Regions from separate parts of the Paenibacillus sp. FSL K6-2859 genome, predicted to be linked through region 1. Evidence: riboswitches for the same ligand, from Rfam matches in the RefSeq annotation. Region 1 holds a riboswitch; each other region holds the start of a gene.
What was found. A riboswitch is a leader RNA that binds a small molecule or an ion and turns the genes downstream of it on or off. The one in region 1 is predicted to bind cyclic di-GMP.
Positions count from the first base shown of each region.

Region 2: another riboswitch for cyclic di-GMP. It lies ahead of MHB64_RS01960 (anti-repressor SinI family protein); the one in region 1 lies ahead of MHB64_RS29790 (NPCBM/NEW2 domain-containing protein).
Region 3: another riboswitch for cyclic di-GMP. It lies ahead of MHB64_RS03225 (transglutaminase-like domain-containing protein); the one in region 1 lies ahead of MHB64_RS29790 (NPCBM/NEW2 domain-containing protein).

Region 1 is NZ_JBBOYU010000001.1:6,690,795-6,698,925, forward strand. Features, by position in the region: gene MHB64_RS29790 (NPCBM/NEW2 domain-containing protein) at 1-3,400, opposite strand, end outside; cyclic di-GMP riboswitch class I at 3,558-3,644, opposite strand; gene MHB64_RS29795 (hypothetical protein) at 3,813-4,367, opposite strand; gene MHB64_RS29800 (EAL domain-containing protein) at 4,481-5,482, opposite strand; gene MHB64_RS29805 (helix-turn-helix domain-containing protein) at 5,535-5,831, opposite strand; gene MHB64_RS29810 (leucine-rich repeat domain-containing protein) at 6,077-6,928, shown strand; gene MHB64_RS29815 (sensor domain-containing diguanylate cyclase) at 6,944-7,933, opposite strand; gene MHB64_RS29820 (alpha/beta fold hydrolase) at 7,974-8,131, opposite strand, start outside.
Region 2 is NZ_JBBOYU010000001.1:439,852-447,982, reverse strand. Features, by position in the region: gene MHB64_RS01985 (aldo/keto reductase) at 1-44, shown strand, start outside; gene MHB64_RS01980 (hypothetical protein) at 333-1,601, shown strand; gene sipW (signal peptidase I SipW) at 1,603-2,190, shown strand; gene MHB64_RS01970 (TasA family protein) at 2,282-2,881, shown strand; gene MHB64_RS01965 (helix-turn-helix domain-containing protein) at 3,041-3,370, shown strand; gene MHB64_RS01960 (anti-repressor SinI family protein) at 3,552-3,707, opposite strand; cyclic di-GMP riboswitch class I at 3,735-3,819, opposite strand; gene MHB64_RS01955 (2-oxoglutarate dehydrogenase E1 component) at 4,291-7,158, shown strand; gene odhB (2-oxoglutarate dehydrogenase complex dihydrolipoyllysine-residue succinyltransferase) at 7,211-8,131, shown strand, end outside.
Region 3 is NZ_JBBOYU010000001.1:726,461-734,591, forward strand. Features, by position in the region: gene MHB64_RS03210 (glycosyltransferase family 2 protein) at 1-708, shown strand, start outside; gene MHB64_RS03215 (GtrA family protein) at 695-1,102, shown strand; gene MHB64_RS03220 (class D sortase) at 1,136-1,786, shown strand; cyclic di-GMP riboswitch class I at 1,911-1,991, shown strand; cyclic di-GMP riboswitch class I at 2,100-2,180, shown strand; gene MHB64_RS03225 (transglutaminase-like domain-containing protein) at 2,194-3,003, shown strand; rRNA gene MHB64_RS03230 (16S ribosomal RNA) at 3,417-4,974, shown strand; rRNA gene MHB64_RS03235 (23S ribosomal RNA) at 5,237-8,131, shown strand, end outside.

The DNA.
Region 1 (8,131 bases):
TGGCATAGGTTGCAGCTAGCCCTTGTCGAACAAGGCTGATGATTCCACCAGAAACGGCTTTATCTTTCTTTAATTCACCCCAACCAACAACGACTGACTTGGCATTAAGATCCGAAAGATAAGCATAGTCACTCGTTACCGTAACCAGTGTTGTTTTGGTTTCTGTAACCCCTTCGTTCTTCACTTCATACACCACTTCGTAGTCGCCTTTTTGCGTTACATCAACGGTATTTGCTTTCAGGGTGACATTAGCCGTAATATCGTTTCCTTGATAGTTAGTCGCTTTTACATAGTTCATCGGATCAAAAGCTTGATTAAGCTTTAACGTGATTTGATCTTCAACAGATAACGCTGGCTTGAAGGCTTTAACCTGTACCGGCTTCAGTGGGTTCAGCTTCTTATCATAACCAACGATCTTGTACGTATAATTGATGCTGTTATCTACATTCGTATCCACGAACTGGTCAGTCCCTGTAAACCCTACTAACTTATCGTCTCTATACACCTCATAACCTAAGAAATCTTTCTTAAGATCCGTATCCATACTGAAGCTTAGTGTGTTCGATTTAGCAGTAGTGTTAGGCGTGATATTAACCTTTATCGCAACATTCTTATCTGCTATTCCTGTTCCTTCATAATGAACCACTGAATTGTTTAAATACCAGAGCTTTTTCGGTGCTGGATATTTAGCTAACTTCACTTTTGTTTCAGGATTCACAGTGAAGCCATGTCTGGCAAAATAGCTACTTAAGTCTAACCCCAGCACTTCAGAGGAGAACTCCACCAAATACTGCTGCTTGGAATTGTCGCCGTTCGGAAGGGAGACCTTCCGCTCGCGGTACAGCTTGGTCAGTTCTGTCCAGTAACCCGGATGCGCCAATTCTAACTGCCAATAGGCACCAAGCTGTGCAAATAAGCCCTGCTGATTCATAACCACTTTATTTTCTTCGATTACATATTTATATATATCACTTTCAAAAGGAATACGAGTATCCATCGAGTCCGCATAGACTGACATCAGCATAGACACCATATTATTGGTTACTTCACCATATTCTCGTTCGCCCATCGCCAAGCGATGCCCTATTTCATGATTCAATCCCCAGCCTGGATAGACTTTGTTAAAATCACCTAACATTGTCCCCACGGTTCCAAGTTGTATCCCTGTATGGTCCCCCGCTGCATACATCGCACCATAAGGCTGCATCAATCGGATATTCTCACGAATTAGCTTGGCATCATGAATCACACTACTGCCATCCAAGCCATAGAAGTCAAAGATCGTCTTCATCCAAGTATCATAGCCGGTTACGGTACCCAGCGGATCATTTCCTTGCGTAATAAACATGTTATAAGCTTCTGTCGCAGTGCCTGTGAAAATAACATGATCGCTGACCATTTCCACCACATCAATGAGCTTGCGATCTTGAACATTCGGATGCGCTGCCTTATCTTCATCTATTTTTTGTTTATAGGTGGTTAAGAAGGCTTTGAATTGTTCAGGATCTGTAATCTTAGTCATCATAGGGATCTTGGTAAGCCCCTCGAACCGGATCATAGGTGCTTTACCTTGTTCCTCCGCTGTATATGGATTGACGATATACACTGTACCGCCCTTAGTCACTTCATGTGCATAATAACTATTCGTCGCAAATTCAGGAACGGTTATTGTGTTTTTACCTGGACGCAATTTCACACTGCTAGCCCAAACGTTCCAAGCCGCCTCTTGTTGAGAAAAGACTAAAGAAGGCAATTTATCGCTCGAAGCTGCGTCCACATAAACGTTGATTGTATCTCCAGGCATTGCAACGAGACCTGTAGGCTGGTTGTTCGTACCGAAACCAATTCTCAGGTTTTCTTGCGCATGCTTTTTCATATCTCCACGTTGTTCCGACTCAATGATGGTGCCTTCGGTTTGAATTTCACCATTCACTAGCTTCTTAGCTAAATCCAAAGAATCCTTCAGGATTGGATAGAGCGGATGTACTTTTGCCGCTTCTTCTAATTCGTTGATTGCTTCGACGCTATTATAAGCGGGAACAACCGCACTCATCGTGCCATCTGTGAAAATACCATTTACAGCTTCACTTACTTTATCCTCTGTATAAAATCTAAATTCGGCTGCAAAGGGTCTGTTGATATTGGCTTTTGTGAACTTGAATTTCAATCTTTTAAACTTCGTAGGTTCAAATTTAAACTCCAGAAAGTCATTCGTACTATTCGCGGTTCCGCTAGATACGAGCTGGAAGGTCTCTCCCTTACTTGTTTCTGATGCATAAATTTGAAAAGCCTCTGGGAAGCCTTTGCGGTTATCTCTAGCCAGGAAAGCCACTCTATCTAATACTTTCGCTTGCGCTAACTCAAACACAACTTCATTCGTGAAGCTGTCGTCATTGTTTTTATTGGTTTCCCAGTGTGTATTCGGTTGGTCATCGAGCATGTATTCCGGTTTCGTACCTGGGTAGCTTCCGCCGTTCACCGTTACTTTTGATACGTTTGAGTTGGGCATTCTATAAGCTTCGCTATAGGCATTTTCATATGCTGTACCATAGCCTTTTAGCTTCGAAACCTTAGCCGCTGTTGCCTCTATTTGATGATTCTCCAGAAGTACTTTTGCATTCTCTATATCTGCTTGAAACTGCGCGTACAGTGGATGTGTCTGCACTTCTTGTTCTAAAGCCGTTAATTTCTCCATCGTATTAAATGCTGCGCTAACTTGACTCAAGCTGTCATCTGTGAATAAATTTTTCATTTTAGCGGATACGGCATCTTCTTTGTAAAAAGAAAACTCAGCCGCACTCGCCCAATCTTGGTTAGCTTTTTTGAAGACAAATTTAAGTCTCTTAAAGGTTGCCCTGTCAAACTGCACCTCTACTACGTCACCTGTTGAGCCTTTATATTCTCCAGAGGATACTAGCGTATAATCGCCTGCATCCGTTGTTGAGCCATAAATATCAAATTCCTGGGCAAACCCCTTACCCTTTGCGCTGGATTGTCTTGCAGCATATACGATTCTATTTAATTCAGTGGACTCATTGAATACAAAGACAACCTCATTCGTAAACGTTGAACTATTCGGTTTGCCCGTTTCCCAATGCGTACTCATATCGCCATCAATAGCCTTAGCTATAGGTGAACCTGAGTAGTTACCACCGTTATTGGTAATGGATTTAATATTCGCAGGATTCATTCTAAAAACATCATTATAAGCGCCTAGGATAGCCTTGCCGTACAGATCAAACGGAATAACTGACGCATTGCTTATTAGGTCAGCCTTGCTTTGTACTACAGTGTTCACTACAGTTACCTTGCTTACATCACTTGCTAAAGCATAACCTGCCTCACTCGAAAAGCTAGCTAACATGGCTGCCGATGTAGCGATTGCAATCATTTTTTTCATCTTTTCTACCCCCCAGATGTAATATAAATCTCTTCAATGCCTAAAAATGGGCACAAAAAAAACTACCCCGAAAGAGTAGCTTGATTGCAGCTAAAGTTGCATAAAAATTAAGACTTAATTTTTATTAAACCTTAAAAACAAAAAGCGTTATACACTCTTTGGCAGCTGGCTGACAATAGTCGTGATAACCTTAGTCCCTATAGCTTTGCGTCCCTACATTTCCATAGGTTTGCCTATGAAGTTTCGATTACATTACAAAGGTTAACATAACTATGCATCTTATTGCATGATTATTTGGTATGAAATTGATATTTGATCGACATAGGTAATTGCAATCAATTTCCTCTAACTGATCGATATTATTTATCAACTGTCCCAGACGAAGAGTGATACTTTAGGACTGGAGGAGCGTTCAACCTCCAAATAGTCGCCGAAACCAATTCCACACATCACCTGTGATCGGAATTAACCCAAAGCCATGCTCGCCAACCGCGATTAGACCATATGCCCATTGTCCAATAGCTACGGCTCCCCCAGCAATCCGTCCTATGGCTACCGCTCCAAATGCCGTATCCCCTATGGCGACAGCACCTAACGCTTTTTCGGCTATCGCGATCGCTCCTACAGCCACTCCTGCAATAGCAATCGCCCCAGCTGCGAAGCCAAGCCAGCTAAGTGCTATCGCTCCAAGTGCTAACCACATTCCTAGTGATATTGCACCCACGGATAGTACCCCTACGCTTATCGCACCTATGGAAATCAAGCCTACAGCTATATCTCCAATAGCAATTAATCCAACAGCTGTCTTCACACGAGGTCTGCTGCCATAACCCTGACCAGAGTAGCGACCTAAATTGCTGCGAATACTTACCACTGGAAATGAGGGAGAAGGCCACTGATAATCAATCTCTCGCCCTTCCCAGCCCCTGGAATCTGCCCAACGTGTGATGTATTTATGCCATTCCATATTCATCCGCCCCCCTTCTCAATTACCTAAATTGTACAGCCCCGGGGCTCACCTGTAATCAGACTCTGACCTGAATTCATCTCATCCTCTAGACGGAGATCTACTCATTAGGATCACTGTTTGGGAATAGGGTCAGGTTTTCCAAATAAATATCCCTGAAACAACTGATAACCACTCTGCTTAAGCCATTCAAAGTCCTCTCTAAATTCCACTCCTTCTGCTAAGGGAACGGATTGGATTTCTAATGCCTTTTCTAAAAACTGTTCTGCTACTTTCTGTTTGCTCGGATCACTAGACACACCCTGAACATATTTCATATCCAGCTTCATGTAATGGGGTTTAAGTGCCAATAACATCTCGATTGTGCTGAAGCCTTCGCCAACATCATCTAGAGCGTATTCAAATCCCCGATCCTTGTAATATGTCAAAATAGCTTTCAAATGAGCAAGGTCATCCACTTTCTCCGTCTCAACAACTTCAAAGACAAAAAGAGAGGGATCTACGCCTAATTGATTGGCCAATTCAACTGTTGATCTTAGGCAGAACTCTGGAGCGTAGATCGACGTTGGGATAAAATTAATAAACGTTTTTTTATTTAAGGGTGCAGCACATTTTACAGCAGTCATTCTACATAACCGGTCTAAAGCATATAAACGGCCACGATTGCGTGCCGCCGTAAAGATCTCATTAGGATAGATAAGGGCTCCATCTTCTTTTTTAAATCTGGATAAGACCTCGTATGCAAAAATCTCTTCCTTTGCATTCACGATTGGCTGGAAGTGACAAATCACTAACCCCTTAGTGATAACCTCATCAATCCACTCCATATCAAGTACAGTGGGCATCTCGGATAGAGGTCTCCATGTTTGGTCATCTATACGGAATTCAATCTGCTTCGACGCCATATGATCATTACAGAAATCCAGAAAATCCCGCGCCCCAGCCTCTTTAATCGTAATCACATTTTCTTCTACCTTATGTATCGTATTGCTTCTACTCAAATGATGAATAACCTCAGGTAACATCCTTAGATTAAGCTCGCCATGAGCCTTAATTTCAAAATTCAGTTCTCTTACTACACAATGATTACAAGCCACATTCATAACCCCTTTCATCTTCGACTCTCTTAAAAAGATCCCAGAACTACTATTCTCAATCAAAATCCGTTTACTCCAGTAAGTACGACGGGTCTAACACGGTTAACTGTTGATGTTGAATCTCAATAATCTTTTGCTCTTGCAGATCTTTAAGCACAAGGGTAGCCGTCTCCCTGAGCGTTCCGATTATATCCGCGAACTGCTGATGGGTCAGCCGGAGATTAATCCTCATCTCACCTTGCTCCTCTATCCCGAATATTTGGTATAGTCTTCTTAGAGTAAAAATTGCACGCGCTCTCGCAGCATGAAATTTCATTTCGGGTAATAACCGATTCGATAAAAATAAACGATCCATTTGCAGCAGCATCAATTGTTCCTTAACTAACGGGTAGTGTATCGTTCATCGCCACCGCTGATATCACTCTTGCATTGGAGGGACGGATCACTTCCAGATCGCCAAAGAAATCCCCTTTTCCAAAAAGAAGCTTCCATCTCATTATTCCTTTCTAAAACACGCCATAGTTTTGTATACCAACATACAGATAATAAATCATTATCCTGTTATATTCTATCGTAACGATTGCCAATACCAATAACAAAGGAGAACCTTCTATGAGATATAATTTTGACGGAAAAGGACTTACAGAAACGCCAGAGATCGTGTTTGAGAGCAATCCTCTACTAGAACTGAGCATGTACAACAACCATATTAAAGAGATTCCCGATCAACTCTTCCTTCATGATGAATTAGAGGTACTAAATTATGCGGGTAATGACATCGAACGGTTATCCGAGAACATCGGTCGTTTAGTTCACTTAAGAATGCTTGATTTAGGCCATAATCAACTCAAGGTATTGCCGGAGAGTATTGGAGAACTACGGGGGTTGGATTCTTTTCTATACCTAAGTAATAATCAGTTCGAGCAGCTGCCGGAGCAGCTTTGTAATCTCCAGAAACTCAAGTATCTGAATGTAACAGATAATAATCTCAAGCAACTGCCTACTCTTTTAGGCGCAATGAGCAGTCTAATTGAATTGCGGCTATATTACAATCAGCTAGAAAGTCTGCCAGATTCAATCACACAAATAAAAGGGCTAAGAGAGATCCATCTGTATGGTAATCAACTGGTCTTGTTACCCGAGCATTTGGGTGCTATAGAAGAACTTCGGATACTTGATTTAAATGATAATCGAATCACTGAACTACCTTCATCTATCGGTAAACTAAGCAAGTTAAGAAAACTGAACCTTCGAAAAAATAAACTGAATCAGCTGCCTGAGCAAATAGGTCAATTAAGCAGCCTTGTTGAGCTTGACCTAAGAGATAATAACCTGCAAGAAATTCCGAATTCCCTTCTACAACTAGAACGATTAGAGAAACTGGATCTCCGATGGAATCACAGCTTGAAGGAAACAGACATTTTAGAGCAATTAGAGCAAAGAGGATGTATCGTTTATAAATAACAAAAAAGCCCCCTGTTAAAGAAGCTTTTCATTCAAATCTATGAAGTGGGTAACGCGGTTTCTCCCCTGTTCTTTAGAGGCATAGAGCGCTTGATCAGCTTTTTGCAGCAGGGTGTTTTCTGAATCGGCTGGAATAAATGTAGCTACACCAATGCTCACCGTTATCCGGCCCATTTCCCAAGTTGAATACGCGATAGACTGCCGTAAATTCTCAGCTATAGTCCTTGACTCCGAGATGTCTGTATTAGGTAAAAGAAGTATGAATTCCTCACCGCCATATCTAGCCGCAATATCCTCTTTACGAGATTGCAGTTTCAAGATACTCGCCATTTTCTCCAGCACATAGTCACCTGTCTGATGCCCATAGGTGTCGTTCACTTTTTTAAAATGATCAATATCTATAATACACAGCGAAAATGCTGTTTGAACTTGGCCGTACCCTACAATTTGCTCTTCCAGCTTCTCTTGAAGAAACCTTCTATTCTTCAGCCCAGTCAGCTTATCTGTATTAGATAACTCTACTAAAACGGCATTCATCTCCAGCAGCTCGGCTTGTTTCTGTTCAATTTCTAAATGAATTCGCTTGAGCTCGGCAAGCGCCTGATCCTTTTCCCAATAAGCCACTTCTATTTGCTTCTTGGCAGACCGAAGCTCCAGCTCATAGTCAATACGTTTTCCCATCTGTACCAGGATACAATCAATGACCTCTACACCTTCACACTCGAGCCTTCTGCCATTCAATAAATAGGGAACCGCTTTACCATCACTATCTTTCAGATTTATAAATAACTCTTCCACCTGTCCATTAAGATTAATAAAAGGATAGAAGTATGAATGAAAAATAAGCTTGTTTGCCGTAGACATGATAGATTCAAAATGCTTATGCACCAAATCAACCTGTTTATACCCCATACGGTCCAAAAACGTCTGATTTACATCCTTGATTATTCCTTCATGGGTAATAGAAACATAGCCACAAGGCGCATATCTTAATCGGTCATCCATGATCTAAATATCCTTTCAACACAGCATAATCTCATCTAGCTTACGTAAGATATTCATTAATTAAAGTGATGGTCTCCTCAGGATGGCTAATGTGTGGGTAATGCCCTTTAGACTCCATTAAACGGAAGGTACTATTATTCAAGTGTTTATGTAGATATTCTCCAGCCGCTATAGGTACGATACTGTCATCCGAGCATT
Region 2 (8,131 bases), 6.3 Mb from region 1:
GGTATGACCTATATGTTAGTTCACGTGGTACTCGTCTTCCCTAACTGAACCCACAATTAAAACTCGCAAGAATTCTTAATAGCCTAATCGCGCTTCACGCGCGATTAGGCTATTTTTAATGCAGTCGCCTCTTATATCGTTCTTTATTGCGAATAAAAATAGATATCAAGCGATAAACCGAGATAAATAGAGATAAATTAACATTATCGTTCTTTATAGAGTACAAATGAGACTTATTGACAGTTTTCTTTTCAAATTATTCCATGTATTATTCATTACAGAAGTTGTTCTTAATAAAGAACAATAATAACGAACCAAAGTAACTCAAGACATTGAGGGGAGGTATTCCTCTGAGACCCAGATCAGCAAAAAGAAGGCCTAAACGAAAGAAGCAAATCGGATTACGTGTTCTGCAATCAGGAATGGCTGTCTCCGTCTTGTTTCTGACTACCTCGCAGCAAGTGGGTAGTACCTATGGTGGTTTTGGAGCTACTGCGCAAACCACTAGCACCATTAGCTTTTGCGAAGTATTTCCAAACTCGATCAAGGGGCTTCTAACAGAACTCAAAGATCATATCGAAAGAGCTACTGCTTTAAAAGGATCTCTGCAAAGCTATACCCCTTCAGGCAGTCTCTCAGACGTTTCGGGAATAGAAGGCATGACGCTGGATGAGCTTGATGTCGCAGCGCAAGAGATTTCCACACAAATCTCCGCACTTCAATCTCAAATCAATGGCGTGAATGAGCAACTGGCCACCAACAGCCAAATTTGGAACGAAATCAATGGTGAGCTGAACGCAGCAGCAGCCGTCCTATTCCAGATTGGAGGATATATGACCTCTCTAGATTCAAACTGTCTAGAAATCAAGGATGAACCATTCTTCAGAGAGCTGCAAAGCAGCCTAAATCAAAGTGGGGTAATCTCTGAATCTCTAAATGCTTCATTAAAGGGAGTTATCCAGTACCTAAACTCCATACACGACATCGGCCTTCCATTTGCTTCGGTAGTGACCAGTGATGTATATGGACAACCCGAGTTACGCAATGAGGCGTTTCAGCAGCCGTTGCCTTTCCTGATTCCTTTTAGTCAGCCGGCCGGCAATATCTCTAGCGAACTGACCTCCACTTATGAGAATCTCAACACTGAAATGAATGACCTTAAAGAATCCGCTACTTCAGGAATCAGCAATCTTCAGAGTCAGCTCCAATTGATCAGTCAAGCCCGTGAACAACAATTGGAAGCCCTTGAGAAAGCCCGATTAGAGGCGCTGGAACAAGCGAAGAAAGAAGAAGAGCGTTTGGCCCTGGAGAAGAAGGAAAAGCAAGAAGCCGAGGACAAAGCGAAAGCAGAAGAGAAAACAAAAACGGAAGTGACTCCACCGACAGGTGAAGCAGCTCCAGAAAACATAAATAAAGAACAACCTGAAGCCCCAGCCACTAACCCAGTCGTTCCGGGAGTTGGTGAAGAGCCAACGATTCCACAAGATGTACCACAGCAAAAGGTTCCTCAGGAGACGCCAAAGGCGGAAGATACAACCTCTTCCCCACCGGCAGCAACACCAGCTCCTGCGGCCCCTCAACAAGACAAAGGTGGAGAATAATATGCGGATTAAAAAAATGATCAACAATACATTATCGAGCATCATGCTTGTCATCTTTATCCTGCTGGTGGTAGCTGTAGTTTTATCAAAGGCCTCCGGCGGTGAACCTGCCTTCTTCGGATACCAGATCAAATCCGTACTCTCAGGTTCGATGGAACCAGGGATTCACACCGGATCGATTGTCGCTTTAAAACCCGGAGGAGATATGAATCGCTTCAAAAAAGGCGATGTTATCACCTTTAGAAATGAAGAAAACCTGCTCATTACTCACCGTGTTGTGGAAGCAACAATGAACAACGCTACTGGTGAAGCCATGTATCGTACGAAAGGCGATAACAATGATGCGCCTGATATGAACCCTACCAGTTCAACGAATGTTGTAGCTGAGTATACCGGGGTTACCGTACCTTACGTAGGTTACGCTATGAATTTCGCAGTTTCCAAAGCTGGAAGTGTCGTGCTCATGATCGTACCAGGCTTGATGCTCCTGCTCTATGCCCTGTACTCATCATGGAAGGCTGTAGCTGCACTCGAAAAGAAAAATGCTGCTATACTGCCCACCTCTCCACCCCCAACTGAAATACAGTAATCCGTTGATTGTCCGCTTCCGCTTACGAACCGGAAGTTACAATATATAAATTTTATAAAAAAACCACAAAAACCGAGGAGGAATTTTAATTATGGGTATCAAAAAAACATTGGGTCTTGGCGTAGCATCTGCAGCACTGGGTTTATCATTGATTGGTGGAGGAACCTTCGCTTACTTTAGTGACACTGCACAAAACACTTCTACATTCGCTGCAGGTACACTCGATTTGAACTCCGACCCTTCTGTTATCGTAAATATCGCAAACCTGAAGCCAGGTGATACTGTATTTAAAACCTTCAAATTAAAAAATGACGGTTCCCTCGATATCGGATCTGTTCTTCTTAAGACAAGCTACTCCGTTAATGATGTGGGCGGTAACAACAACGGTGTTGATTTAGGTAAATCCATTAAAGTTAAATTCTTAACAAATCTTGATAAGAGTAATATATTTCAAGCCGATAAAGTAGTTTATGAAACAACACTAGCCGATTTGAAAGCTTTGTCCCCTGATATCGTAGAAAGAAAGTTTTTACTCAGTGAAGCAGCTGGAATTAAAGCCGGTACTAATGATACATTCGCAGTCCAATTTGAATTTGTTGATGATGGCCAAGATCAAAACTATTTCCAAAAGGATTCATTAACACTAACTTGGGATTTCTTTGCTAAACAAGGCAAAGGAACTGACTACTAATCTAATAAGTCTTCCATTCGAAGAGCAGCAGATTCTTATTCCGGAAAGCGGATAAGTAGATGCTGCTCTTCTCTTTACAATAAACTTTGTCGAATTTATCGATATTTGCTATACTAATAACAAAAAATACGGAGGGGCGTCAGCATAGTGGCACAAAATATGGGCCAACGTATCCAGCATCTCCGCCTAGAAAAGGGATTCTCCCTATCTGAGCTTGCGGACAGAGCGGATGTTGCTAAATCGTATCTTAGCAATGTGGAGAGAAACATCCAATCCAATCCTTCCATCCAGTTTATCGAAAAGATCGCCGATGCGCTTCAGGTATCCATCCATGCTTTGCTCTATGGAGAGCCTAATGATGCTGAGGAATCGCCTTTAGATTCGGAATGGTTCCGATTGGTGCAGGAAGCTATGGCCTCAGGCATAAGCAAACGCGAATTCAAGGAGTTTCTGGACTACCAGAAATGGCGCCTGGATCAGAAGGACTAATCCTTCATCTGATCTAATAAGATCCTCTTCTACTCATACTATCAAACATAAACGCCTTCGCCCTCCTAACATGGATGGCGAAGGCGTTTTATATTCTAACCATGTATCGTGTACAACTTATAGAAAAAGGGCACAGCGATTTATCGCCATGCCCTTTTTCGGTATATAACGCTCTAATGTATTACTGCACGGCTTGCACAGTCTTCTCCTGAAAGAATCGACGAATTTCATCTGCCTTTATGCCAGCCTTCTTAGCTGCTAATAATAAATGTACCCACTCTACGTCTACATCAATAACCTGCTGTTCTCTGTTGCTTCCCTGGTTGGACTTGTCCAAAAAATCTCCTCCTAAGATTTTACGTCCCCAGGCAATCCGGCTGTCATAGTATTTCTACCTTAGACCCGCGACTTTGTGCCCCTGTCTTTCGGCAGGTTTACCTTTTACTGGACCCTTTACACGAAAGGATCTACTTCAAAAAGGATGAAAAACGCTAACTGCAATAACATTATACTATACTAAAGTGGAAAAGTGTGTCGATTTCTGATTAGTTTTTCCATTAAAAAACAAAAAATAGAAGCTCTTTTCTGTGATATCTTGTCCTATTAACACGATACTCGTCCTATTCATAAAATTAATTAAGCCAATATAATGATGCTTCCTTCCCTATTAGTTAAAAATAAGGATATTAGAATCATTTTAGTGGGCCTTAGGAATGGGTAATGAGAAGAAACAGCGTTCTTTTCATTAGAACAAGCTAACCCATACCATTTTGCGAACGTATTGGACGAAAGAATGAATTGATTACACGTGTGGAAAGTAGCACAATAAGATGAGAAATGAAACCGCAATCATCACAGCTCCAGTAAGCGTTGACACAAAATGTCACGTATGGAGTTCATCCGTTAAGGAGGATGTATTCATGGCAGCCAAAGAGCCCTATAACGAATCCATTTGGAGTAAGTATTACGGACCCAATTTAGGCTACATTCAAGAAAGATATGAACAGTTTGTGAAAGATCCATCCACCGTAGAGAATAATTATCGCGAGCTTTTTACAAATTCGGGTCCCCCACCCCTAACACCGGACAGCGAACCGGCTCCACAGCCTCGCATTTCGGGAGACACCGAATGGCTTAGAAAGGCAGTAAGAGCTTCCAAGCTAATCGCTAATATTCGTATATATGGCCATATGGCCGCTGATATTGATCCGCTTGAGCGTGATCACAATCCCATGGCTAAATATCTCGAACTCGAAACCTATGAGCTGACTCGTGAGGATCTGATCGCACTACCTGCCACGCTCATTTGGGAGAATGCCCCGAATGATGTGCATACCGGATGGGATGCAGTTCAGCGTATGCGTCAGGCTTACACCAAGACGATCGCCTATGAATTCGGGCATGTGCATGAAGAAGAAGAACTGAAATGGTTGAACAGACAGGCAGAATCCACAAGCTCACCAGCGCCTTTAAATAATACAGAACGTAAAGAGCTGCTAAACCGCCTGATCCAAGTCGAGCAATTCGAAACCTTCCTCCACAAAACCTTTGTGGGTCAGAAGCGTTTCAGCTTGGAAGGCAATGACGCTCTCGTACCGATGCTCGATGAAATCGTACGCGCTGCTGCGCATGACGGTGCAGAGCATATTCTGATGGGCATGGCGCATCGTGGTCGCCTCAACGTTCTTGCCCATATTTTGGGCAAACCTTATGATATTATATTTTCAGAGTTTCATCATTCTCCAAACAAGGAGCTTTTCCCTTCCGAAGGCTCTACAGGCATTAACTATGGCTGGACGGGTGATGTGAAATACCATCTCGGTGCAGACCGCGCTGTTCGCGAAGGAGAAACCGTACGCACAAGAATAACACTAGCGAATAACCCAAGTCACTTGGAATTCGTCAATCCTGTCGTGGAAGGCTTCACTCGTGCTGCTCAAGAAGATCGGAGCACAGCCGGATTGCCGAAGATTGATACCAGTAAAGCTATAGCGGTGCTAATGCATGGCGACGCTGCTTTTCCAGGTGAAGGAATTGTTGCAGAAACACTTAATATTGGCAAACTTCAAGGTTATCAGAATGGCGGGACGATCCATATCATTGTTAATAACCGGATCGGCTTTACGACAGAAAGTGAAGACTCCCGTTCAACGCATTATGCGAGTGACATCGCAAAAGGATATGAAATTCCAATTATCCATGTCAACGCTGATGATCCCGATGCCTGTATATCAGCTGTTCGTTTAGCTAGCGCATATCGCAATCAATTCAAAAAGGATTTCGTTATTGATCTCATCGGTTATCGTCGTCATGGACATAACGAAATGGATGATCCTGAAACTACACAACCTATCGTGTACGGCAAGGTGCGTAATCATCCAACCGTTTACAAGGTGTATGCGGAGCGGCTACAGCGTGAGAAAATCCTTACAGCTGAAGATGTACAAAAGATGCACATTGAAACAGAAGGCGTATTGCAACGTGCATACGATAGTATGAAGGAAGGCAATCACAAGAAAAAAGAACCAAAAGCCTTCGTTCCTCTTCAAACAGAGCGCTCAGCGGCAGGGACTACAGCCGTACCGATCTCCAGTCTGCAAGAGATTAATCGTGAGCTACTAACCGTACCTGATGGATTCCAAGTCTATCCGAAACTGGAACGTATTCTGCAGCGTCGCAAGGATGCATTGAATGAGGGTGAAAAGGTCGACTGGGCACTCGCCGAGTCTCTCGCTTTCGCTACCATCCTGAAGGATGGAACGCCAATTCGACTTAGCGGTCAGGATGCACAGCGCGGCACCTTTGCACACCGCCATCTAGTACTGCACGACAGCAAAACAGGAGAATTATTCTCTCCGCTTCATCAGCTAAGTAATTCCCGTGCTTCCTTTGGCGTATATAACAGTCCGCTATCTGAAGCTTCTGTGCTAGGTTTTGAGTATGGATATAATGTGTTCGCACCAGAAACTTTCGTCATCTGGGAAGCACAATATGGCGACTTCGCCAATGCAGGTCAGGTTATATTTGATCAATTCATTGCCGCCGGACGTGCGAAATGGACACAGCGCAGCAATCTCGTCGTCATGTTACCGCATGGTTACGAGGGACAGGGACCCGAGCATTCCAGTGGTAGATTAGAACGCTTCCTGCAGTTATCCGCGGAAGAGAACTGGACCGTTGCCAACTTGACCACCGCTTCTCAATATTTCCATGTCTTGCGGCGCCAAGCTGCTTTATGTGGACAGGAAGACGCTAAACCACTGGTGATTATGACGCCGAAGAGTCTCATTCGTAATTCGCGCAGCACATCTGCCGGTACTGAGCTCGCCTCCGGACAATTCCAGCCTGTGTTAGCAGAGCCCCTGCTAGGCCAGAAACCAGGTGAGGTCAAACGTCTGGTAGTCTGCAGCGGTAAAGTAGCTATCGACATCCAAACAGAGCTAGAGGCTGCTTCAGACAAAGGTTGGTCATGGCTACATGTACTACGCTTGGAGCAACTCTACCCGTTCCCAGAAGTTGAACTGAGTGCTCACTTAAGCTCCTTCACCTCCCTTCAGGAAATTGTCTGGGTGCAAGAAGAGCCGAAGAATATGGGCGGATGGAGTTATACCGAACCTCGGTTACGCGCCATCGCACCGAACAACACTAGCGTAAGATATATCGGACGTCCTGAACGTTCCAGTCCTGCGAGTGGTTATGCAGATGTTCATAGCTTTGAACAGCGTAGAATTGTTTCAGAGGCCCTAAAAGCAAATTCACAAGTACAAACAGCTGTACCATCCTCTTAAGAGGATGGTATCACAATAGCGTAAACCATTATGTTTGGGGAGGTAACGGCCTGTGTCAGAAATCTTAGTACCCGATCTGGGAGAATCTATATCCGAAGGAACCATCTACAAATGGCTGGTTAAAGAAGGCGACACGGTAGGTCAAGGTGATGTGCTTGCTGAGTTAGAGACGGATAAAGTCAATTTGGAAATTAGTGCGGAGGTGGAGGGTGTCATCTCCTCCATCCTGCGTCAAGCGGGCGAGAACGTAGCCGTGGGCGAAGCCATCGGCATCATTGGAGCCGCTAGCGGCAGTACACCGCAGGCCGCTGAGAGCAAAGCGCCTGAAGCGGCACCGGCAAGCGGCACCGCAGCAGCCGCACCTGTAGCAGCGCCCGAAGTCGCTGTAGCGGGTGGCGAAAGCCCCGCTGCACTGGCATCGCCGGGCGCACGCAAGCTGGCACGGGAGCGCGGCATCGACCTCGGCGATGTTAGCGCCCGTGATCCTATCGGCCGGATTGGTCAGGCCGATGTGTCGGGCCATGGTGCAGCAGCGCCACAGGCCGCTGCACCGGTAGCTCCGGCGGCGCAAGCCAAGCCGGAGCCAGCGAAGCCGGCAGCGAGCAAAGCCGCTCCGGACGATGGCAAGCACGTGGAGCGCAAGCGCATGTCGCGCAGACGGCTCACGATTGCCAGCCGCTTAGTTGAAGCGCAGCAAACTGCAGCCATGCTGACCACCTTCAACGAGGTGGATATGACCGCGATCCTCGACATCCGTAAACGCCGTAAGGATGCGTTCAAAGAGAAGCATGAAGTTGGACTAGGCTTTATGTCCTTCTTCACCAAAGCTGTGATCGGAGCACTGAAGACCTATCCACTGCTGAACGCTGAGATCGACGGTGAAGATCTGGTCGTTAAGAAGTTCTACGACATCGGTATTGCAGTTGCAGCTAAGGAAGGTCTGGTGGTTCCGGTTGTCCGTGACGCGGATCGC
Region 3 (8,131 bases), 6.0 Mb from region 1:
GTTATTGACGCTGACCTTCAAGATCCACCGGAGGTCATTTTGCAAATGATCGAGAAGTGGAAAGAGGGCTATGACGTTGTGTACGCGAAGCGGCTGAAGCGCCGTGGAGAAACGATGTTCAAAAAAGTAACGGCTAAGATCTTTTATCGGTTGCTCAGCAGCATGACAAGTGTAGACATTCCTACGGACACAGGTGACTTCCGTCTTATTGATCGTAAGGTATGTGATGTCTTGCGGGGTCTCAAGGAAAAAAATCGGTATGTCAGAGGTTTAGTGAGCTGGGTCGGCTTTAAGCAGACGATGGTGGAATATGAGCGGGAAGAACGATTTGCAGGAGAAACTAAGTATCCTCTTAAGAAAATGATTCGCTTTGCGCTGGATGGGATCACTTCTTTTTCGCATAAGCCACTTAAGATTGCTACGTATGTCGGATTCTTTCTTTCCTTCTCCAGCTTTCTCTATTTATTCTTCGTATTGTTTCAAAAAATCTTTTTCACCTCATGGACGGTTCCGGGTTGGGCTTCCATTGTAGGCGTCAATTTGCTCTTTAACGGTATCGTTCTGATGCTGCTAGGTGTAATCGGTGAGTATATTGGACGGATTTATGACGAGTCTAAGGATAGACCATTGTATATTGTCAGTGAGACCATAGGATATCGTAACGAAGAAGAAGTGGATCGCCGGAAGGATTACAATGATGTCAGATAAGAACTTGCGGACTGCTTTCATACAGTTTCTCAAATTTAATGCTGTAGGTCTGGTAAATACCCTCATTGATTTCGTAATCTTCACATTACTGAACTCACTTGGGATGGTATATGCATTGGCACAGGTGATTTCTTATAGTGCAGGGACAGCGAATAGCTTTATTTTGAATAAAAAAGTAACCTTTCGGGATCGCGATCGTGGCAAAAAAGAAGGTTTTGATAAGGTACAGTTGTTGAAGTTTATCATGCTGAATCTGGTGGTCTTAGGGATATCGCTGCTATTAATGCATCTGTTGACTGACAAGTTAGGCATTCAAGTGTTGATCTCCAAGGTATTAGTAACCTTTGTTACGGTGATCATTAATTTCTTCGGAAGTCGTAAATGGGTATTCTAAAATCAAGAGAATCAATACACGGAGGTGACAATCATGCGTAAATTCTCGTGCGTGCTCATACTGGCTGGGATCCTTATCATGCTCTATCCAAAAGCTAACGAATGGTATAACGACTGGCAGCAGGATAAGCTATTAGAATCAGCTGAACTCAGCACCACTGAAAGCACTCCACCACCTGATCTGAAGAGCAGATATGCCGAGGTCACTCAGCTACTAGCGGAGGAATCCGTTCTAGATGCACAAGCACAGCCGCAAGAAACAGAAAAGCCGGAACCGGAAATTGAAGTGGGTGGCAAAGTCATCGCATTAATTGAGATCGATAAGATCGATCTGAAGCTGCCTGTATTAGAAGGGGCTACTAAAGCGAATATGAAGCATGCTGCGGCCCATATGAAAGAAACAACTCCATTAGGAGAAATAGGGAACGCTGCAATAGCTGCGCATAGAGCTAGAACTACGGGCAGATTGTTTAACCGATTGAATGAGGTTGTGATTGGGGATACGATTACGGTAAAAACTAGCGATCAGACTTATAATTACGAGGTTTATGATATTTCTGTTGTACTTCCTAGTGATGTGTCTGTTCTAGACGGGAATAACAAAGATAAAATTCTTACCCTAATTACGTGTGACCCACTAGTAGATCCTACACATCGTTTGATTGTTCATGCCAAGCTTTCCTAATCGTTGACGAGAAATAACAAGAGAACTCAAATACAGAGAAATAACTATAAAATAATAGTAAATCTAGCAATTTTGTTCTTGTTTACGAGGATAAATATGGTAGTATAAGACTATAAAAGCTAAACACGATAAACGGCAAACCTATCGAAAGGTAGGGACGCAAAGCTAAAGGGCCTTCCCGAAAGGATGGCAGCCAGTTACCGAATGAAGAGGCTTTTTTTGTTTTTATAAAATATATAAGAATCTTAGATTCATATTTCTACTAGGACTGATTCTGTTAATTTGTCTAGTGAAATTAGAACAGATAGAGCTTATACGATAACGGCAAACCTATCGAAAGGTAGGGACGCAAAGCTAAAGGGCCTTCCCGAAAGGATGGCAGCCAGCTACCGAAAGGGGTTTTATCCGTGAAAAAGGTTTATTTTATGATGATGGCGCTGTTCGTACTAATTACTGCGGTTCCGGTAAGCACAGCTCAAGCCGCAAGTGTAGATGCGAGCTGGTTGATTACATCAAAAGTGGCTCAAGGTGTTATTGGGATTAACTATGATATTCCGAAAGATAAAAGAATCAAACTCATGATCACTAAAGACAACAGCAGCTATACATATAACTTATATGCTTCTGGACAAGCGGAGGACTTCCCTTTACAACAAGGTAATGGTACTTATAAGGTTTCTGTTCTTGAGAACACAACAGGAAATAAATACAAATCGTTATATTCCGAAGTAGTAGATGTAACCATGAGTGACTCGAATTCCGTATATTTGGGCTCCGTACAGAATGTGAAATGGAGTTCTTCTGATAAAGCGATCCTTAAGGCAAAAGAGCTTACAAAAGGCAAAACAACAGATGAAGAAAAAGTTAAGGCAATCTATAACTATGTAGTTGCTAATGTACAATACGATTATTCTCTTGCTAATAACGTAACAACAGATTATATTCCGAACATTAACAACACTTTGAATACTAAAAAAGGAATCTGCTATGACTATGCTTCTCTTTTTGCCGCAATGCTGCGTAGTGTAGATGTGCCTGCTAAGTTGGTGATGGGGAATACTAGCTACGTTACCCAATATCATGCATGGAATGAAGTACTGATGGATGGGAAATGGGTTACTATTGATACTACGGTAGATGCATCGGCAGCGAAGAGTAAGAAGAATGCAGATTTTATTAAGGCTTCAAGTAAGTATACTGCAGCAAAATACTATTAATTTGCATCGCTAGAATCATAACTCTATTAAATAAACAACCAGCTTAATTATTAAGCTGGTTGTTTATTTTTCTATTAGGGGTTGCTTTTCTATGAATAGATAGGTTATTATAGTTAAGCGTTGTTGGAAAGCGTACAGGCAATGTTTGAGAGAGTGATATAAACGGTTTTCGAAAAATAAAGCTTGCATTACTGAGAACAACATGATATATTATAAGAGTTGCTGCTGAGACATTAAACGGCGCCAACGAGAACTTGATCTTTGAAAACTGAACAACGAGTGAGTAGGAAATCACGAAAGTGAATTCCAAAACTGATGAGTTTCACAGCGTATTTTACGCTTTTGAAATTTCATCGTGAGAATTAATTTTCTCGTCAGATGTTTCAAAATGAGCATATCGCTCTTTTCAATACTAATTGGAGAGTTTGATCCTGGCTCAGGACGAACGCTGGCGGCGTGCCTAATACATGCAAGTCGAGCGGAGTTATTTTGAAAGCTTGCTTTCAAAATAACTTAGCGGCGGACGGGTGAGTAACACGTAGGCAACCTGCCCTTTAGACTGGGATAACTACCGGAAACGGTAGCTAATACCGGATAATTTCTTTCTTCTCCTGAAGAAAGAATGAAAGACGGAGCAATCTGTCACTGAGGGATGGGCCTGCGGCGCATTAGCTAGTTGGTGGGGTAACGGCCCACCAAGGCGACGATGCGTAGCCGACCTGAGAGGGTGAACGGCCACACTGGGACTGAGACACGGCCCAGACTCCTACGGGAGGCAGCAGTAGGGAATCTTCCGCAATGGACGAAAGTCTGACGGAGCAACGCCGCGTGAGTGATGAAGGTTTTCGGATCGTAAAGCTCTGTTGCCAGGGAAGAACGTCCGGTAGAGTAACTGCTACCGGAGTGACGGTACCTGAGAAGAAAGCCCCGGCTAACTACGTGCCAGCAGCCGCGGTAATACGTAGGGGGCAAGCGTTGTCCGGAATTATTGGGCGTAAAGCGCGCGCAGGCGGTCATTTAAGTCTGGTGTTTAAACCTTGGGCTCAACCTGAGGTCGCACTGGAAACTGGGTGACTTGAGTACAGAAGAGGAAAGTGGAATTCCACGTGTAGCGGTGAAATGCGTAGATATGTGGAGGAACACCAGTGGCGAAGGCGACTTTCTGGGCTGTAACTGACGCTGAGGCGCGAAAGCGTGGGGAGCAAACAGGATTAGATACCCTGGTAGTCCACGCCGTAAACGATGAGTGCTAGGTGTTAGGGGTTTCGATACCCTTGGTGCCGAAGTTAACACAGTAAGCACTCCGCCTGGGGAGTACGGTCGCAAGACTGAAACTCAAAGGAATTGACGGGGACCCGCACAAGCAGTGGAGTATGTGGTTTAATTCGAAGCAACGCGAAGAACCTTACCAGGTCTTGACATCCCTCTGAATCCACTAGAGATAGTGGCGGCCTTCGGGACAGAGGAGACAGGTGGTGCATGGTTGTCGTCAGCTCGTGTCGTGAGATGTTGGGTTAAGTCCCGCAACGAGCGCAACCCTTAACTTTAGTTGCCAGCAAGTAATGTTGGGCACTCTAGAGTGACTGCCGGTGACAAACCGGAGGAAGGTGGGGATGACGTCAAATCATCATGCCCCTTATGACCTGGGCTACACACGTACTACAATGGCCGGTACAACGGGAAGCGAAGCCGCGAGGTGAAGCCAATCCCATCAAAGCCGGTCTCAGTTCGGATTGCAGGCTGCAACTCGCCTGCATGAAGTCGGAATTGCTAGTAATCGCGGATCAGCATGCCGCGGTGAATACGTTCCCGGGTCTTGTACACACCGCCCGTCACACCACGAGAGTTTACAACACCCGAAGTCGGTGGGGTAACCCGCAAGGGAGCCAGCCGCCGAAGGTGGGGTAGATGATTGGGGTGAAGTCGTAACAAGGTAGCCGTATCGGAAGGTGCGGCTGGATCACCTCCTTTCTATGGAGAATCGTCTTCTGCAATGAAGACATTCAAATCGGAAGTTAAACTTCCAAATCTCAGGTTTAGGCCTGTTACTCACTCGTTGCTCAGTTTTGAGAGTTTAAGCTCTCAAGTAAGACTTGATCCTTGAAAACTGGATACCGAAACGAATTTGCGTTTTAGAACATCTTTTAGCAACTTGTGCAAACAAGTAAATGTTATTAGTGAGATGATTCCAAGAGAAATGTCATTGTATGATATTTTCCTACGGAAAAATCAAGGTTAAGCTAATAAGAGCACACGGAGGATGCCTAGGCGCCAGGAGCCGACGAAGGACGTGGCGAACAACGAAACTGCCTCGGGGAGCTGTAAGCAAGCTTTGATCCGGGGGTGTCCGAATGGGGAAACCCAGCTGTGGTAATTCGCAGTTACTCATCTCTGAACACATAGGAGATGTAGAGGCAGACCAGGGGAACTGAAACATCTAAGTACCCTGAGGAAGAGAAAACAATAGTGATTCCGTCAGTAGCGGCGAGCGAACGCGGAACAGCCTAAACCTAAGAGCTTGCTCTTAGGGGTTGTGGGACGTCTCACATGGAGTTACAAAGGAATATGGTAGGTGAAGAGGTCTGGAAAGGCCCGCGATAGAGGTAAAAGCCCTGTAACCTAAACTGTGTTCTCTCCGAGACGGATCCCGAGTAGTGCGGGGCACGTGAAACCCCGTATGAATCCAGCAGGACCATCTGCTAAGGCTAAATACTACCTGGCGACCGATAGTGAAACAGTACCGTGAGGGAAAGGTGAAAAGCACCCCGGAAGGGGAGTGAAATAGAACCTGAAACCGTGTGCTTACAAAAAGTCAGAGCCCTATTAATGGGTGATGGCGTGCCTTTTGTAGAATGAACCGGCGAGTTACGTTTAACATGCAAGGTTAAGTCGAGAAGACGGAGCCGCAGCGAAAGCGAGTCTGAATAGGGCGAATGAGTATGTGGACGTAGACCCGAAACCGTGTGATCTACCCCTGTCCAGGGTGAAGGTGCGGTAACACGCACTGGAGGCCCGAACCCACGCATGTTGAAAAATGCGGGGATGAGGTGGGGGTAGCGGAGAAATTCCAATCGAACTCGGAGATAGCTGGTTCTCCCCGAAATAGCTTTAGGGCTAGCCTCGGTATAAGAGTAGTGGAGGTAGAGCACTGATTGGGTGCGGGGTCCGCAAGGATTACCAAGCTCAGTCAAACTCCGAATGCCATATACTTATTGCCGGGAGTCAGACAGTGAGTGCTAAGATCCATTGTCAAAAGGGAAACAGCCCAGACCATCAGCTAAGGTCCCCAAGTGTGTGTTAAGTGGGAAAGGATGTGGAGTTGCACAGACAACCAGGATGTTGGCTTAGAAGCAGCCACCATTGAAAGAGTGCGTAATAGCTCACTGGTCGAGTGACTCTGCGCCGAAAATGTAACGGGGCTAAACACACCACCGAAGCTATGGCTAGATACGTATGTATCTGGGGTAGGGGAGCGTTGTATGTGGGTTGAAGGTGTACCGTAAGGAGCGCTGGACAGCATACAAGTGAGAATGCCGGTATGAGTAACGAAAAGATCAGTGAGAATCTGATCCGCCGAAAGCCCAAGGTTTCCTGAGGAAGGCTCGTCCGCTCAGGGTAAGTCGGGACCTAAGGCGAGGCCGAAAGGCGTAGTCGAAGGACAACAGTTTGAAATTACTGTACCACCGTAATCCGCTATGAGCGATGGGGTGACGCAGGAGGGTAGTGACGCGGACTGATGGATATGTCCGTCTAAGCAGTGAGGCTGATGTGTAGGCAAATCCGCACATCGTTAAGGCTGGGCTGTGATGGGGAGCGAAAATTACAGTAGCGAAGGTCATGATCTCACACTGCCAAGAAAAGCCTCTAGCCAGGAGAAGGTGCCCGTACCGCAAACCGACACAGGTAGGCGAGAAGAGAATTCTAAGGCGCGCGGAAGAACTCTCGTTAAGGAACTCGGCAAAATGACCCCGTAACTTCGGGAGAAGGGGTGCCCCGGTAGTGTGAATAGCACGAGGGGGCCGCAGTGAAAAGGCCCAAGCGACTGTTTAGCAAAAACACAGGTCTGTGCGAAGCCGCAAGGCGAAGTATACGGGCTGACGCCTGCCCGGTGCTGGAAGGTTAAGGGGAGTGGTTAGGAGCAATCCGAAGCTATGAACCGAAGCCCCAGTAAACGGCGGCCGTAACTATAACGGTCCTAAGGTAGCGAAATTCCTTGTCAGGTAAATTCTGACCCGCACGAATGGCGTAACGACTTGGGCGCTGTCTCAACGAGAGATCCGGTGAAATTTTAATACCTGTGAAGATGCAGGTTACCCGCGACAAGACGGAAAGACCCCATGGAGCTTTACTGCAGCTTGATATTGAATTTGGGTACGATCTGTACAGGATAGGTGGGAGCCGTAGAAATCGGAGCGCAAGCTTCGGTGGAGGCGCCGTTGGGATACCACCCTGATCGTATCTAGGTTCTAACCTAGTACCGTAATCCGGTACGGGGACCGTGTCAGGCGGGCAGTTTGACTGGGGCGGTCGCCTCCTAAAGAGTAACGGAGGCGTTCCAAGGTTCCCTCAGAATGGTTGGAAATCATTCGAAGAGTGCAAAGGCATAAGGGAGCTTGACTGCGAGACCTACAAGTCGAGCAGGGACGAAAGTCGGACTTAGTGATCCGGTGGTACCGCATGGAAGGGCCATCGCTCAACGGATAAAAGCTACCCTGGGGATAACAGGCTTATCTCCCCCAAGAGTCCACATCGACGGGGAGGTTTGGCACCTCGATGTCGGCTCATCGCATCCTGGGGCTGAAGTAGGTCCCAAGGGTTGGGCTGTTCGCCCATTAAAGCGGTACGCGAGCTGGGTTCAGAACGTCGTGAGACAGTTCGGTCCCTATCTGTCGTGGGCGCAGGAAATTTGAGAGGAGCTGTCCTTAGTACGAGAGGACCGGGATGGACGTACCGCTGGTGCACCAGTTGTTTCGCCAGAAGCATGGCTGGGTAGCTACGTACGGACGGGATAAGCGCTGAAAGCATCTAAGCGTGAAGCCCCCCTCAAGATGAGATTTCCCAATTAGTAAGACCCCTTGAAGACGACGAGGTAGATAGGTTGGAGGTGGAAGTGCAGTAATGCATGGAG